Regions from separate parts of the Litchfieldia luteola genome, predicted to be linked through region 2. Evidence: predicted binding sites of a transcription regulator. Region 2 holds the regulator's gene; the other holds the start of a gene.
The links. Region 2 encodes Rex, which represses fermentation and respiration genes when NADH is low (regulators of the CRP and FNR family bind a similar motif). Its sites were predicted from a motif close to TTGTGAAATATTTCACAA; they were not measured.
Positions count from the first base shown of each region.

Region 1 (7,580 bases), on a different contig from region 2:
TAGTACAAATGGCATCATATGTTGTCGCTTCAATGATAGGTGCTGCATATGAATTCGGCACAGCATCAATAATTGCTGTTGTTTCATTCGTTCTAATCACTGCTCTTGGCGAAATTATTCCTTTAGAGCCGATTGAAAAGCACTAATGACTTTTTCAAAATACATAAATCCCCTGCTTCCAAAAGGAGCAGGGGTTTTATTTTTGGCTAATTATTCATTTGGCAAGATAATCATTTGTCCATCTTGAAAATCTACTTTAACTGTTTCATTATCCTGTATTGTACCAGCTATTAATTCTCTTGCAATCTTTGTTTCAATATTCTTTTGAATATAACGTTTTAGTGGTCTTGCACCATACAATGGGTCAAAGCCCGATTCCGCAATATACGTTTTAGCTTGATTTGTGAGAAGTAAAGTAATGTTTCGGTCCTGCAGTCTCCCTTGCAGATCTTTCACCATTTTTTCAACAATCCCTATAATTTCTTTCATGGTTAGAGGCTTAAATAAAATAATATCATCGATTCGATTTAAGAACTCGGGACGAAAATGCAATTGAAGTTGTTCCAACACTTTTTTCCGTATTTCTTCTATTATTTCTCCCTCAGAAGTTAACCCTTCAAATAAATACTGAGACCCGATGTTTGAAGTCATAATAATGACTGTATTCTTAAAATCTACCGTACGCCCTTGAGAGTCAGTTACTCTGCCGTCATCAAGCATTTGCAGAAGAATATTAAACACTTCTGGATGAGCCTTCTCAATTTCATCCATTAAAATGACTGAGTATGGTTTTCGTCTTACGGCTTCAGTTAACTGTCCGCCTTCTTCATAACCAACATAACCAGGTGGCGCACCAATAAGTCTTGAAACGGAGTGTTTTTCCATGTACTCAGACATATCCAGCCTAATAATCTGCTCTTCACTGTCAAATAATGATTGTGCTAAAGCTTTAGCTAATTCTGTTTTACCTACCCCTGTTGGACCGAGGAAAACAAACGAACCAATTGGTTTATTCGGATCCTTAATCCCTGCTCTTGCACGAAGAACTGCATCGGACACTAACTCAATTGCTTCGTCCTGCCCAATCACTCGTTCTCTTAAAATATCATGTAATTTTAATAACTTTTCACGTTCTCCCTCAACTAGCTTAGTAACTGGAATACCAGTCCATCTTGCAACAATTCCTGCGATTTCTTCTTCTGTAACCTCTTCCCTAAGAAGGCGATTATCACTTTTTGTATCATTCACTTTTGTCTCAAGTGATTTCAACTCTTTCTCAATCTGAGGAATTCTTCCATGCCGTAGCTCTGCTGCTCGGTTTAAATCATACTTATTCTCGGCATCTTCTAGCTCCCTCTTAGCCTTTTCAAGCTCTTCTCTCAAGAGTTGCACTTGACCGATTCCTTCTTTTTCAAACAACCATTGAGCTTTCATCGAATTGGCTTTTTCTTTTAGGTTTGAAAGCTCTTTCAGTAACACATCAAGCCTTGTTTTACTGCCCTGGTCTGTTTCTTTTCTAAGTGCAGCCTCTTCTATTTCTAGTTGCATAACTCGCCTTGTCACTTCATCCAATTCAGAAGGCATTGAATCTATTTCCGTACGGATCATTGCACAGGCTTCATCAATTAAATCGATTGCTTTATCTGGAAGAAACCTTTCAGTTATATACCGGTCAGACAATGTAGCAGCAGCAACAATTGCACGGTCATGGATATTCACACCATGATGAATTTCAAAACGCTCCTTTAACCCTCTTAAAATTGAAATAGTGTCTTCAATCGTTGATTCATTTACAAGCACTTGTTGAAAACGACGCTCTAAAGCAGGGTCCTTTTCAATATATTTCCTATGTTCATCTAACGTTGTTGCACCGATACAATGTAATTCACCACGAGCTAACATTGGCTTTAACATATTTCCTGCATCCATTGCCCCTTCTGTCTTCCCAGCTCCAACAATGGTATGTAGCTCATCAATAAACAATAGGATACGTCCATCACTTTTTTTAATTTCATTTAGTACTGCTTTCAATCTTTCTTCAAATTCACCGCGAAATTTTGCACCAGCAATTAACGATCCGATATCTAATGCAAAGATCGTTTTATCCTTTAAACCCTCAGGTACATCTCTTCGAACAATTCGTTGCGCAAGACCTTCCACAATAGCTGTCTTACCAACACCAGGCTCTCCTATTAAAACTGGGTTATTCTTTGTCTTTCTAGATAAAATTCGAATCACTCTACGTATCTCTTCATCTCTACCAATGACTGGATCCAGCTTACCAGACCTAACTTCTGCTACAAGATCCCTTCCATATTTCGTTAACACTTCATAGGTTGCTTCTGGATTTTGACTAGTCACTCGCTGATTCCCCCTAATCTCAGCAATAATTTTTTGAACATCATCTCGTCTGACTGAAAATTGCTGTAGTATTTTTTCCATTTCTGATGAATTTTTTCCCTTTGTTAGGGCGAGCATAATATGTTCTACAGATAAATACTCATCTTGTAATTGTTTCGCTTCCTCTTCAGCCTGGATAAAAAGCTGCTGAAGTCTCCCAGTAATATACAGCTTTCCTGCCTCTATCCCAGTACCCGAGACTTGTGGCTTTTTTTGAAGTAACTCTTCTATCTTTTGTTCAAGTTGAATTGTATTGATGTTTAGCTTTTGAAGAATACGAACTATGAGGCTATCTGACTGTCGAAGTAAGGTAAGGAATAAATGAACAATGTCAACCTCCTGATGCTGATTACGAATTGCAAGCGTTTGGGCTTCCATCACTGCTTCCTGAAGTTTTTGTGTCATTTTATTAAGATCCATTTATAAGCCTCCCTTTAATTTGAAGTTTTATGTAGCGTTTGACCATTATTGACCTTTAATTTTATTATATCCTAAAAATCCCATAAGTAAAGCCATCCTGCTTAGAGGATGACTTTTTTTGTATCTTATGGTTTTCTTTTATATGTCCATTTTCTTTTATCATTAGAGTTTTCCGGAAACGGATCGCCCGCCTTAAGCTTTATACTTTTAGGATTAACAACTCCGTCTCCTTCTTCTCCAATTTCAACATAAATCCCGTTGTTTGGAGCTTTATGTCCAGCTCTAAACTCATGACTTTGTCCCATCACAATTCCTCCTTCCATTATCATGGTACAGAACTATTATCTCCTGATGTATTTCATTTCATGTTTTATTTAGGTCCTTTTCTCATTTTTATTGCATGTCTTGCTTATAGGACAAATATAAATAGACAGAAAAGCAATACTTTACATCGTTACTGGACATGTAGTTAAATGGAAAGAGTATGAAAACGTAATTGGAGGATATAGTTGTGGAATCAATTGATAAGTTATATTTACTCTTAAAATACTTGTTTCTTGGCGTTTTTCAAGGGGTTACTGAACCAATACCAGTTTCCTCAAGCGGTCACCTTTTACTTGCACAGCACTTTTTGGACATATCTATTGAAGGAATGAGTTTTGAGTTACTGGTTAATGCAGCATCTCTTATAGCAGTTTTGCTTATTTATCGTGAGGACTTAATTCGATTAACCGTAAATGGACTTCGTTACATATCCACCCGAGATGTAGAAGCAAAATCTGATTTCCGATTTATTGTCTATTTAGTTATCGCAACTATACCAGCTGGTGTAATTGGTGTATTATTCGATGATCAAATTGCCAGCTTCTTTAAAGAAGGAATTCTACTAATTGGGATTACGCTTTTAATTACAGGGGTAGCACTCTGGTTCATTCGTAATTTACGTGGAAGAAAAAATGATGCAGAGTTAACGTTAAGAGATGCAATTATTATCGGGTGTGCTCAAGCCATTGCATTAATACCTGGAATCAGTCGTTCCGGAGCAACCATTGTTGCAGCAATGGGCTTAGGTATGAAGCAAGAAACAGCTCTACGCTTTTCTTTTTTACTATTTATTCCTGTTAGCTTCGGTGGAATGTTATTAAGCTTTTCGGATATTTTAAACGACCCTAACTTGAATACTTTGCTGTTACCATACACTGTAGCATTTATTGGCTCTTTAGTGGCTTCTTATTTCTCGTTAAAGTGGTTTATGGGAATTATGGCAAGAGGAAACTTAGCTTACTTCGCTATTTATTGCTTTATTGTTGGCGGTGGGATTGTTTTATTTAACGTATTTTAGGAAAGAAGTGGTGAATGGTTATTTCACCACTTTTTTGTTTTTAGATAACAAGTAAAACGACGGTTAAAAAGAAAGCTGAGTTTACAATTTCGAGGACACCAACCTTCATCATCGTAATTGCTTTACCGTAAAAGTATATTGCTCGAACGAGGCTAGGTAGGTAAGCAATGGTTAAGAGGTAATATCCGCTTCCAATGAATAGCAGGACCACTCCAAAATGAAATCCCCATGAAATCCAGCGATACTTCGGATTGCCTTTTTCCCGGATCATTGTTTTTACAAAGAAGGTACTTCCTGCAAAAAACAACATCGAAAGTCCCCAGACACTAAGAGCCAAGAGGTCAATCGTTCCTGTCCCACCAAAGTAACTTGCTACACCACCAATCCCAAACGAGCAAATGGCAGATAGGTCATTTAGAAGAGCTCTTTCATTATTTTGTTTAGCATAATAGGCATTTACGATAAAAAATGGAACCATGACAAGCCCAAAGTACACAAAACGCAAGTCATATAGTAGGACTATAATCAGAGAAACAATAACTGGGACAAAGTAAGTAGCGGTCCACTTCATGTGCAGCTTACGTTGTTTGTTCCTTTTTTTAAAACACAGTAATAATGGATAGGTCGCTAAATATAAGAATAACCAACCTATAAATAGTGGAATATGAATCCAGGACACTTGTCCTAATCCCATCCCAAGAAAAAATGGTACTAGCAACATTGCCCAAGCACCATGTTGTTTTGGTAGTAAAGGTTTCACCGTACGTCACCTCTTCATAATAGGTTACTTTTAGTATAAAGAATTGATGTTCATTGGAATGTGATGTGTGTCACAAAGTGTTAAAAAGGCTTGTCTTTTTTGAAATGTGAAAATAAAATGATTATGAAAATACAAAATGGAGGTGTTCGCTTGATTTTAAAACAGCGTGTTGAATCAAAGGAACTGAGGACTTTTCGGGCATTGAATGCAAGAATGTCTCTCTTGGAAAAAGAACGGAATTACTGTTTGAACCTTGAGAAAGGATTTGTGGGGGAGTTGGATTTTGATTTGTTGGTTAGTCAATTGTCTAATGAAAAATACTTAGCATTAAATGATTTGATCTATGATATAAATAGTAAAGTATTCCAGATTGACTCATTACTTATCAGTAATAACACAGTTTATTTATTCGAAGTTAAGAATTATGAGGGTGATTTTTATATTGAGAAAGATCGTTGGTATTCTGTTTCAGATACAGAAATACAAAATCCTATCTTACAGCTTCAGCGAGCAGAAACATTAATACTGCGGTTACTTAAAGAAATAGGATTTAGTGGTATTGTTAGACCTTTTCTTATCTTTATCAACCCCGAGTTTCACCTTTATAACGCTCCACGAAACCCCCAAATTATATTTCCATCACAGTTAAATCGTTTTGTAAATGAACTTTCCTTTAAGATGTCAGGGGTTACCTCACACGATAGGAAAATCTCCAAACATCTACTTTCACTTCACCTAAAAGAGTCTCCTTATAGTAGAATACCAAAGTATACGTATGAACAGCTTAATAAAGGGATTTATTGCCCATGTTGTCATACTTTCTTTACTGAATCTCTAGTATGTTCTCAATGTGGGTATATTGAAGAATATTCGGGTGCAATATTTAGAAGTATCATCGAGTTTAATTTACTTTTCCCTGAGGAGAGAATAACAACGAAGGCTATTTGGGAATGGTGTGGGCAAGTCTTTCCTAAGAAATCCATACGTAATACTCTATTAAGTAAATTTAAGATGATTGGGTATGGAAAGTCTAGCTATTTTATTATTAAAGATTAGTAAATTGGGTTACGTGACCTTATTTCCCGCTTTCGGCTATTTCCCGGAACGCAAACTGGTTTACGTTACCTTATTTCCCAATTCCGGCTATTTCCCGGAACGTAAACTGGTTTACGTTACCTCATTTCCCAATTTCGGCTATTTCCCAAAACGTAAACCCGTTTACGTTACCTTATTTCCAGATTTCAGCTATTTCCCGGCACGTAAACCCGTTTACGTGACCTCATTTTCCAATTCCAGCTATTTCCCGGCACGTAAACCCGTTTACGTGACCTCATTTCCCAATTCTAGCTATTTCCCAAAACGTAAACCCGTTTACGTTACCTTATTTCCAGATTTCAGCTATTTCCCGGCACGTAACCTGGTTTACGTGAACTCATTTCCCAAATTCGGCTATTTCCCAAAGCGTAAACCCGTTTACGTTACCTCATTTCCCAATTTCGTCTATTTCCCGGAACGTAAATCCGTTTACGTTACCTCATTTCCCAATTTCGTCTATTTCCCGGAACGTAAACTTAAACCAGCCAGTTCACACAATATCCAACACAAAAAAACCGACAAGCACCACCAACCCCGTGCTTGTCGACTCTTATCACCCACCACTAACCGGTGGTATCAAAGCAACAGTATCCCCATCATTAACAAGATCATCACCTGTTGCATATTCCTCATTTATCGCAAACATCACATTTTCAAGGCCCGGCAGCGAATACAGCTCCACCAGCTCTTTCTTCAAATCAGCAATCGAAATAGGTGCCTTATCCATTATCACTTTTTCTTGTCCAACTGCGTCCTGTAGATGTGCAAAAAATAATACAGTAATCACACTAAGTCCTCCTGTTCCGGCTTACCAGTTGGATAGGATTTCTTCTCAAGTTGATCTCCTATCCACATCTCACCGTCTTCCCAATGTTCCTTTTTCCAAATAGGTACGATTTCCTTAATACGTTCAATGGCGTATTCATTTGCTTCATAAGCATCACGTCTATGCGGTGTGGAAACTGCGATAACAACAGCTATATCTGAAATCTCTAATCTACCAATACGATGCGTAATGGCTACCATTGAATCTGGCCATTTCTCGTTTATTTCATCACCAATCTGTTCAAGCTTCTTTTCTGCCATCGGAACATAGGCATCATACTCTAGATAGAGTGTTCGTTTGCTTTTCGTAAATTCGCGCACTGTTCCAGTAAAAGTGGTAACTGCACCCGCTTCACGACGAATGACCTTATTTGTCACTTCTTCCATATTAATAATATCTTCCGTTAGTATAAACCGTTTTTCATTCATGTCTTTCCCTCACTGCTTGTAATATAAGTAATACCGATTCATCATTGCTAAGATTAAATGTCACAAACCTCTGCTTTACTTCTTCTTCCAAAGGAAACCAAGAAATAACTGCCATAATGTTCGTGAGCCGATCTAGTAAAGTTATATCATCCTCATTACGAACTAAAACAACCTTTGGATAGTTTTCATTTTTATATCCTTCTACAATGACCAAATCAATTGGGAGATGCTTATAGATACTAAGAATGTCATTTAACTTCCATTCATCTCTTTTACAATATAATTGTAAAACACCATCACCTTCTACGC
Region 1 is NZ_JAGGKM010000001.1:452,705-460,284, reverse strand. It holds gene J2Z26_RS02360 (YjzD family protein) at 1-146, shown strand, start outside; gene clpB (ATP-dependent chaperone ClpB) at 211-2,820, opposite strand; gene J2Z26_RS02350 (YjzC family protein) at 2,946-3,125, opposite strand; gene J2Z26_RS02345 (undecaprenyl-diphosphate phosphatase) at 3,341-4,162, shown strand; gene J2Z26_RS02340 (YwiC-like family protein) at 4,203-4,922, opposite strand; gene J2Z26_RS02335 (nuclease-related domain-containing protein) at 5,073-5,978, shown strand; gene J2Z26_RS02330 (MoaD/ThiS family protein) at 6,571-6,804, opposite strand; gene J2Z26_RS02325 (molybdenum cofactor biosynthesis protein MoaE) at 6,801-7,271, opposite strand; gene mobB (molybdopterin-guanine dinucleotide biosynthesis protein B) at 7,264-7,580, opposite strand, start outside.
Region 1: J2Z26_RS02340 (YwiC-like family protein) is a predicted target of Rex. The motif match lies at 4,981-4,998, and genes of this name have one in related genera.

Region 2 (7,580 bases):
AATGGCCAACTTTAAGCAACTAATTGCTCTGCCTTTTAACGTAGGGCAACGTCTAAGCCTACTAGGCAACCCGTTCGGTTAGAACTCAAAGGTGTTCTTCATTTATGCTTCCCTCGCTAGGCTCTCACTATCCCTAACTCGCTATGGATTTCAGCAAAAATTACTTTCCTTTTCATCGTTTTTAGCATATACATTTTAATATAATATAAATTATCATAAATTGCTTTCACATAGCAACTTTATTTTTAACTTTCTAGATACTAATTCTATCTATACTACATAATTGCGAAGCTTTCCAATCTTCTCTACTTCAACTACTACACTATCTCCAGATTTCATTGGACAACTCCCTGAAGGTGAACCAGTAGCAAGAACATCTCCTGGCTCAAGTGTCATCACCTGGGAAATCCAACTGATAAGAAAAGGAATTGAAAGTGACATCTCATTCGTATTTCCATCTTGGACTACTTCACCGTTTAGAGTTGTAACGATTCTTAGGTTGGTTGGATCTATACCAGTCACTATATGAGGGCCTAATGGACCAAACGTATCAAAGCCTTTGCCTCTTGTAAACTGGGGATCAGATTTAGTTAGGTCTCTTGCCGTAACATCATTAAAAATGGTACAACCAAAAACATAATCTAATGCCTCTTCTTCTTTTATATTTTTACCCCTTTTTCCAATAATAAGCGCTACTTCTCCTTCCAGTTCTACCTGATTTGTTAAATTAGTAGGAGGAAGTACGATTTCACCTTGATCTGGGATGAGCGAAGAAGCTGGCTTTAAAAACAGAAACGGTTCAGCAAGGTTAGCTGTGCCACCAGTTTCTTTTGCGTGTCCTGCATATGTCCAACCAAAATTAACAATCTTTGAGGGAGATACTGGCTCTAAAATCTTCACTTCACTGTATTTAACCTTTACACCATCATAGTTTAGCTCGTTGTTCAAGATTTCTGTGAAATTGCTAGACAATTGTAGAATTTCTTCACCCTCAACAACTCCATAATATACTTTATCATTAGTTTGATAGCGAACGATTGTTAGTTCTTGTTGTAATGTCTTCATTTGCATATAAACTCCTTTAATCACTTTCTAAATCCTATATAACTTTATACTAAAAAGAACAGCTTTGCCATATAGAAAGCAAAAGCTATCGAAATGATTAATGTAATTAGATGATTCCTTTCATCTACAATTTTTTTCTTAGCAACTTATATTATTAAGAGACACATGTCACTTGTCAATTATCTTAAGACTTTTGTCCTCAATTACTATGTTATACCAAAAGCAAAAAAAGAGGACTCTCAAAAGTTTTTACAACTAATGAAAAGCCTCTTTTTAATTTAAATTATGTTAGCATTTTGTTAGCAAATCACTTTAGAATCCTTATCTATTAAGGGTTCAAGGGGCAGATTACATCATGCCGCCCATTCCACCCATGCCGCCCATGTCAGGCATCATTGCAGAACCTTTTTCTTCTGGAAGATCAGCTACTACTGCTTCAGTTGTTAAGAACATAGCTGAAACAGATGCAGCGTTTTGAAGTGCTGAACGAGTAACTTTAGTTGGGTCAACGATACCCGCTTCGATCATGTTTACCCATTTACCAGTTGCAGCGTTGAAACCAACACCGATTTCTTCATGTTTTAGACGCTCAACAACTACAGATCCTTCAAGACCAGCATTGTGTGCGATTTGACGTACAGGCTCTTCAAGTGCACGTAGAACGATATTGATACCCGTTTGCTCGTCACCTTCAGCAGTGATTGCAGAAACTTTGTTATATACGTTCACTAATGCAGTACCACCACCAGAAACGATACCTTCTTCAACTGCAGCACGAGTAGAGTTTAGAGCATCTTCAATACGAAGTTTGCGCTCTTTTAATTCAGTTTCAGTTGCAGCACCAACTTTAATTACAGCAACACCACCTGCTAATTTAGCAAGACGCTCTTGTAATTTTTCTTTGTCAAATTCAGAAGTAGTTTCTTCTAATTGAACACGAATTTGGTTAACACGAGCTGCGATTTTAGCAGAGTCTCCTGCACCTTCAACGATTGTTGTATTTTCTTTTGTTACTACGATTTTAGATGCGCGACCTAATTGAGTAATGTTAGCAGATTTAAGGTCTAAACCTAAATCTTCAGTAATAACTTCAGCACCAGTTAAAGTAGCGATATCTTCTAGCATTGCTTTACGACGGTCACCAAATCCAGGAGCTTTTACAGCAACTGCATTGAATGTTCCACGAAGTTTGTTCACTACTAGAGTTGCAAGAGCTTCACCTTCAACATCTTCAGCTACTAATAATAGTGGCTTACCTTGTTGAACAACTTGCTCAAGAACTGGTAAGATTTCTTGAATGCTAGCAATCTTCTTGTCAGTGATTAAGATATATGGATTGTCTAAAACAGCTTCCATTTTATCAGAATCAGTTACCATGTATGGAGAAGCATATCCACGGTCAAATTGCATACCTTCTACTACTTCAAGCTCAGTTGAGAATCCTTTAGATTCTTCAATTGTGATAACTCCATCGTTACCAACGCGCTCCATAGCTTCAGCAATTAATTGACCTACTTCTTCGTCAGCAGAAGAAATAGCTGCTACTTGTGCAATAGATTCTTTACCTTCAATTGGTTTAGAAATTGCTTGTAATTCTTGAACAGCAACAGCAGTTGCTTTTTCAATCCCTTTACGGATACCCATTGGGTTAGCACCAGCAGTTACGTTTTTAAGGCCTTCGCGGATCATCGCTTGAGCAAGAACTGTAGCAGTTGTTGTACCGTCACCAGCAATTTCATTTGTTTTACTAGCAACTTCAGCTACTAATTTAGCACCCATGTTTTCGAATGCATCTTCTAACTCGATTTCTTTTGCGATTGTTACTCCGTCATTAGTGATAAGTGGAGAACCATATTTTTTCTCAAGAACCACGTTACGTCCTTTTGGTCCTAATGTTACTTTAACAGCGTTAGCTAACGCATCTACACCACGAAGCATAGAGCGACGAGCGTCTTCACTAAATTTAATTTCTTTAGCCATTTGTATGTACCCTCCTCAAGTTATTGTAAGTATTTTTATTAAGTATGAATTCGATTAGCCAAGAATAGCTAAGATATCACTTTCACGTAAAATTAAGTATTCAGCACCTTCGTATTTTACTTCAGTACCAGCATATTTTGAGAAGATAATGCGATCGTCTACAGAAACCTCAAGAGCCACGCGCTCACCATTTTCTAATACACGACCTGTTCCAACAGCAATAACCTTGCCTTCTTGCGGCTTTTCCTTAGCGGAATCTGGTAACACAATACCACTTGCTGTTTTTTCTTCAGATTGTACAAGTTCAATTACAACACGATCACCTAATGGCTTTAACAAGTGAAACAACCTCCTCAAATAATCTTATAATTTTTAGTTTGGTTTTTTATTAGCACTCACTAACCTTGAGTGCTAACACAATTATTATATTAAATAATCTCTATTTTTTTTGCAAGTATTTAAGCAAAAAAATTTTAATACCCAGCAAAATTTTCCACACCCTTCTAGATTATGTCACACCAACGGAATTCTAAACTAGAAATGTTAAAAATTTATCTATTTTTCCTTTTTCTACTTTATCTACTAAGTCTAAAATCATAATAGTAAGAGAAGCAGAGTATTATATGGTAAAATACTATTGTATTTTTAATTCATAGTAACTAAAAAGGAGACCTTACATTTGGAGAAACGTTATTGGTATGTCATTTTGACTTATATAGTAATGCAACTTTCTGGAATTATTGGAATTCCGATATTATTATACTTTGGGTTCGGTGGAGAAGATTATGATACAGCCTTCACTCTCGCATCTACATACTGGCTAATTATTAGCTTCTTTGCAGCTTTACTAATGATTTTATATATATTACGACAAGATATAAAAGACAGACATTTAGCTGATCAGCGTTCTTCAGGGGCGAGTGCAGTAGGATGGGCTGTTGGTGGGGTATTTTTAGCCATGTTTGCTCAAGGTATCGCTGCTAGTATTGAAATAAACCTTCTTGGTATTGAACCTGGCTCAGAGAACACTCAACAAATTATCCAACTGATAAAGACTACACCTTTACTGATTATCGTTACATCTATTATCGGACCTATTCTTGAGGAGATTATTTTTAGAAAAATTATTTTTGGATCATTTTATCGAAAATTCAATTTCTGGATCTCTGCTTTCCTAAGTTCAGTTATCTTTGCACTTGTTCATATGGAACCAGAGCACTTGTTATTATATTCAGCTATGGGCTTTACCTTTGCATTTCTTTACGTAAAGACAGGGCGTTTGCTTGTACCTATATTCGCTCATGTAGCCATGAATACACTTGTCGTAGTCGTGCAAACTATTTTTGCAGAGGATATTGAAAGGATTATGAAAGAAGCAGAGAAAATGCAATCTTTCATATCTTTCTTATTATAGGTTAACGGAACTTCACTGGAGGACTTACAATGCGTCGAACATCACCCTTTTTCATGGGAATTATGTATACACTAATGGGATTACTATTCACTTATTTAGCCGTAGAAAGTGTTGAAGATACAATCTGGAATTTTGGAACCATTCTACTGATCGCTGTAGCTACTTTTGACTTTGGAGTAGCCATTCGAATGTTTTCCTTAAATAATAAAATCAAACAGCTTAAAAATAAATAAACCTCCCAAATCGGGAGGTTTATTTTTGTTCATTTTGATAGAGCATTTCTGCTTTCTTCGCTTTCCGATATGCACCTTTAGATACAAGAATACTGATTTCATATAGTCCAAACAACGGAAGAGTTACCATCATATGTGACAACAGTTCAGGTGGAGTTATAAACGCTCCAATGACTAAGAGGACAAAGTACGCATACTTTCGTACTTTCACCAAAAACATTGGAGTTACAATTCCAAGCCTTGTTAAAAACATAATAACTACTGGCATTTGGAAAAGTAGCCCAAATGGAAGAGTTAGTTGAAAAAGAAACTGAAAGTACTCATTAATTCCGATCACTTGATTTATGTCTAACCGATCAGCAAGTCTTCCCATAAAGTCAAAAACGAACGGGAAAAGAATAAAGTAAGAAAAGGAAATACCCACTAGAAACAGAAATACAGAAATGGGAATATAACTCAAGGTTACTTTGCGTTCTTTTTCGTAAAGTCCTGGACTAATGAAAGCCCATAATTGATATAAGATAATGGGTGAAGTGATTACAAATGCTATAATAAAAGCAAATTGCATATATATTTTAATTGGGTCCGCAGGGCGAAACGAGTTCATCGTTAATTCCTTAGCTTCGTCCGCATGTTGTAAATATACAATTATCGGTTCTGCTAAGAAAAAGCCACCAACCATAGCCAGGAAAAAGAAAACGACTATATATATCAGTCGTTTTCGAAGCTCACCTATATGGTCATATACGGACATTTCTTTTTCTGTCATAATGAATCATCCTAACCACAACTAAAGCATTTTAAATCAAAAGTTATTTTAGTTCTTCATTTTTCTTTTTGTCCTCGTCTTCATCATCAGCTAAACCTTTTGTTGCGTTCTTAAATTCACGAAGTGTATTACCCGCTGCTTTTCCAAGCTCAGGTAATTTTCTAGGTCCAAAAATTAATAGTGCTACAAACACGATTAGTAGAAGGCTTCCAATTCCAATATTCGGCATATCCTTCACCTCCTTTAAAGGGATTCTTATTTATTCACTTGGATAATGTTTTAAGAAGTATACGAGTGACTGTAATTCTACTGCTAAATCAATATGATGTACCCTAATGTGCTCCGGAACATTTATTCGAGCTGGGGTAAAGTTCAATATTCCCTTTATCCCTTTTTGTATTAAGCGGTCTGTGATCGGTTGAGCTGACCCAACAGGTACAGTTAATATAGCAACCGTTACATTTTCAGGTAAACGTTCCTCTAGTTCATCTAAATGATAGACTGATACGCCACCAACTTCTGTTCCGATTTTTGATTGATCTACATCAAAAGCCAATTCTATTTTAGTATTATTGTTTTTAGAGAAGTTATAGTGCAAAAATGCAGTTCCTAAATTACCTACTCCAATTAACGTTACTGCAGTTAATTCATCTTGATCTAACGTTTTTCTGAAAAAGGATAACAGATAATTCACATTGTATCCATATCCTTTTTTTCCCAACGCTCCAAAATAGGAAAAGTCTCGGCGAATTGTTGCTGAATCCACTTTTACTGCCTCACTCAGTTCTGCAGAGGAAACTCTTAACTTTCCTGAGGCATGTAGGTTCTTTAAAAATCTATAGTATAACGGTAATCTTTTAGCAGTTGCTTGTGGTATTTTTGATTGATCTATATTCAACTTTCATCCCCCACATTCAAACCATCTAAAAGGCTTTCATCTCTTTTAAAGTCTCCGTTTTTACCACCTGTTTTTTCTATTAAGAAAGTAGGACCGATGATCATCCCTTTATCGACTGCTTTACACATGTCATATACAGTTAAGGCTGTTGCAGATGCAGCAGTTAGAGCTTCCATCTCAACACCCGTACTTCCCTTTGTCTTAACTTCAACACGTATAAGCAGATGATATTCTTCTTCTTCATTCTTCCAATTAAATGAAATATCTACCCCTTTTAATGCAAGTGGGTGACACATTGGAATAATATCAGAGGTTTTTTTGGCAGCCATAATTCCTGCTACTTGAGCAACAGCTAGCACATCACCCTTTTTAATTGCATTTTGGGTTATCTTTTCGTATATCTCTTTATTTACTTGAACACTCGACTTTGCAATTGCAGTCCGAATGGTACTCGTTTTATCTGTAATGTCTACCATTTTGGCACGACCTTGATCATTAAAATGAGTGAAAGACGACATATAAATCTCCTCCCATAGTAGACTATACACTATTTTACCTCGTCTGTCTTATGAAGTTCTGTGATTTATTTCACTTTCTTAGTTGCATCCTAATAAAATCCATATCGTTAAAGGAAAGAGTTTGTTCAAAGTTTTGACACAATTGTGATATGGGTATTTTTAGTATTACTCTAATGCTGTATAATAAGTTGCCCTCTCAAGCTCTGATAAGATACACTTAGCTTATACTAAGAGGTGAATAAACATGATTTTATTACAAGTAAATCAGCTAAAAAAATACTTTGGTGCTGATCTTATTTTATCTAATATAAAACTAGAAGTACAATCAAGAGATAGAATTGCCCTTGTAGGAAGAAATGGTGCGGGTAAATCTACACTACTAAAAATTATTTCCGGGCAAATGTCCCATGATGGTGGAGAAATCATTAAGCCAAAAAACCTCTCAATCAACTACTTAGCACAAGATACAGGTCTCGAATCAAGTCTGTCAATTTGGAATGAGATGTTGACTGTCTTTGCACCATTGAAAAAACTAGAAGCTGACCTAAGAGAACTTGAACAGAAAATGGGTGATCCCGATATCATCCAAAATGAAGCTAGTTATCAACGATTATTGGCTGAATATGACCAATTGCAAATAAACTTTAAAGAGCAAGGTGGCTACCAATATGAATCTGATATTAGATCCATTTTACATGGATTT
Region 2 is NZ_JAGGKM010000014.1:6,211-13,790, reverse strand. It holds T-box leader at 1-185, opposite strand, end outside; gene J2Z26_RS21645 (fumarylacetoacetate hydrolase family protein) at 271-1,065, opposite strand; gene groL (chaperonin GroEL) at 1,414-3,045, opposite strand; gene groES (co-chaperone GroES) at 3,100-3,384, opposite strand; gene J2Z26_RS21630 (CPBP family intramembrane glutamic endopeptidase) at 3,725-4,459, shown strand; gene J2Z26_RS21625 (YdiK family protein) at 4,489-4,692, shown strand; gene tatC (twin-arginine translocase subunit TatC) at 4,712-5,461, opposite strand; gene J2Z26_RS21615 (twin-arginine translocase TatA/TatE family subunit) at 5,505-5,690, opposite strand; gene J2Z26_RS21610 (redox-sensing transcriptional repressor Rex) at 5,721-6,359, opposite strand; gene moaC (cyclic pyranopterin monophosphate synthase MoaC) at 6,356-6,877, opposite strand; gene J2Z26_RS21600 (ABC-F family ATP-binding cassette domain-containing protein) at 7,122-7,580, shown strand, end outside.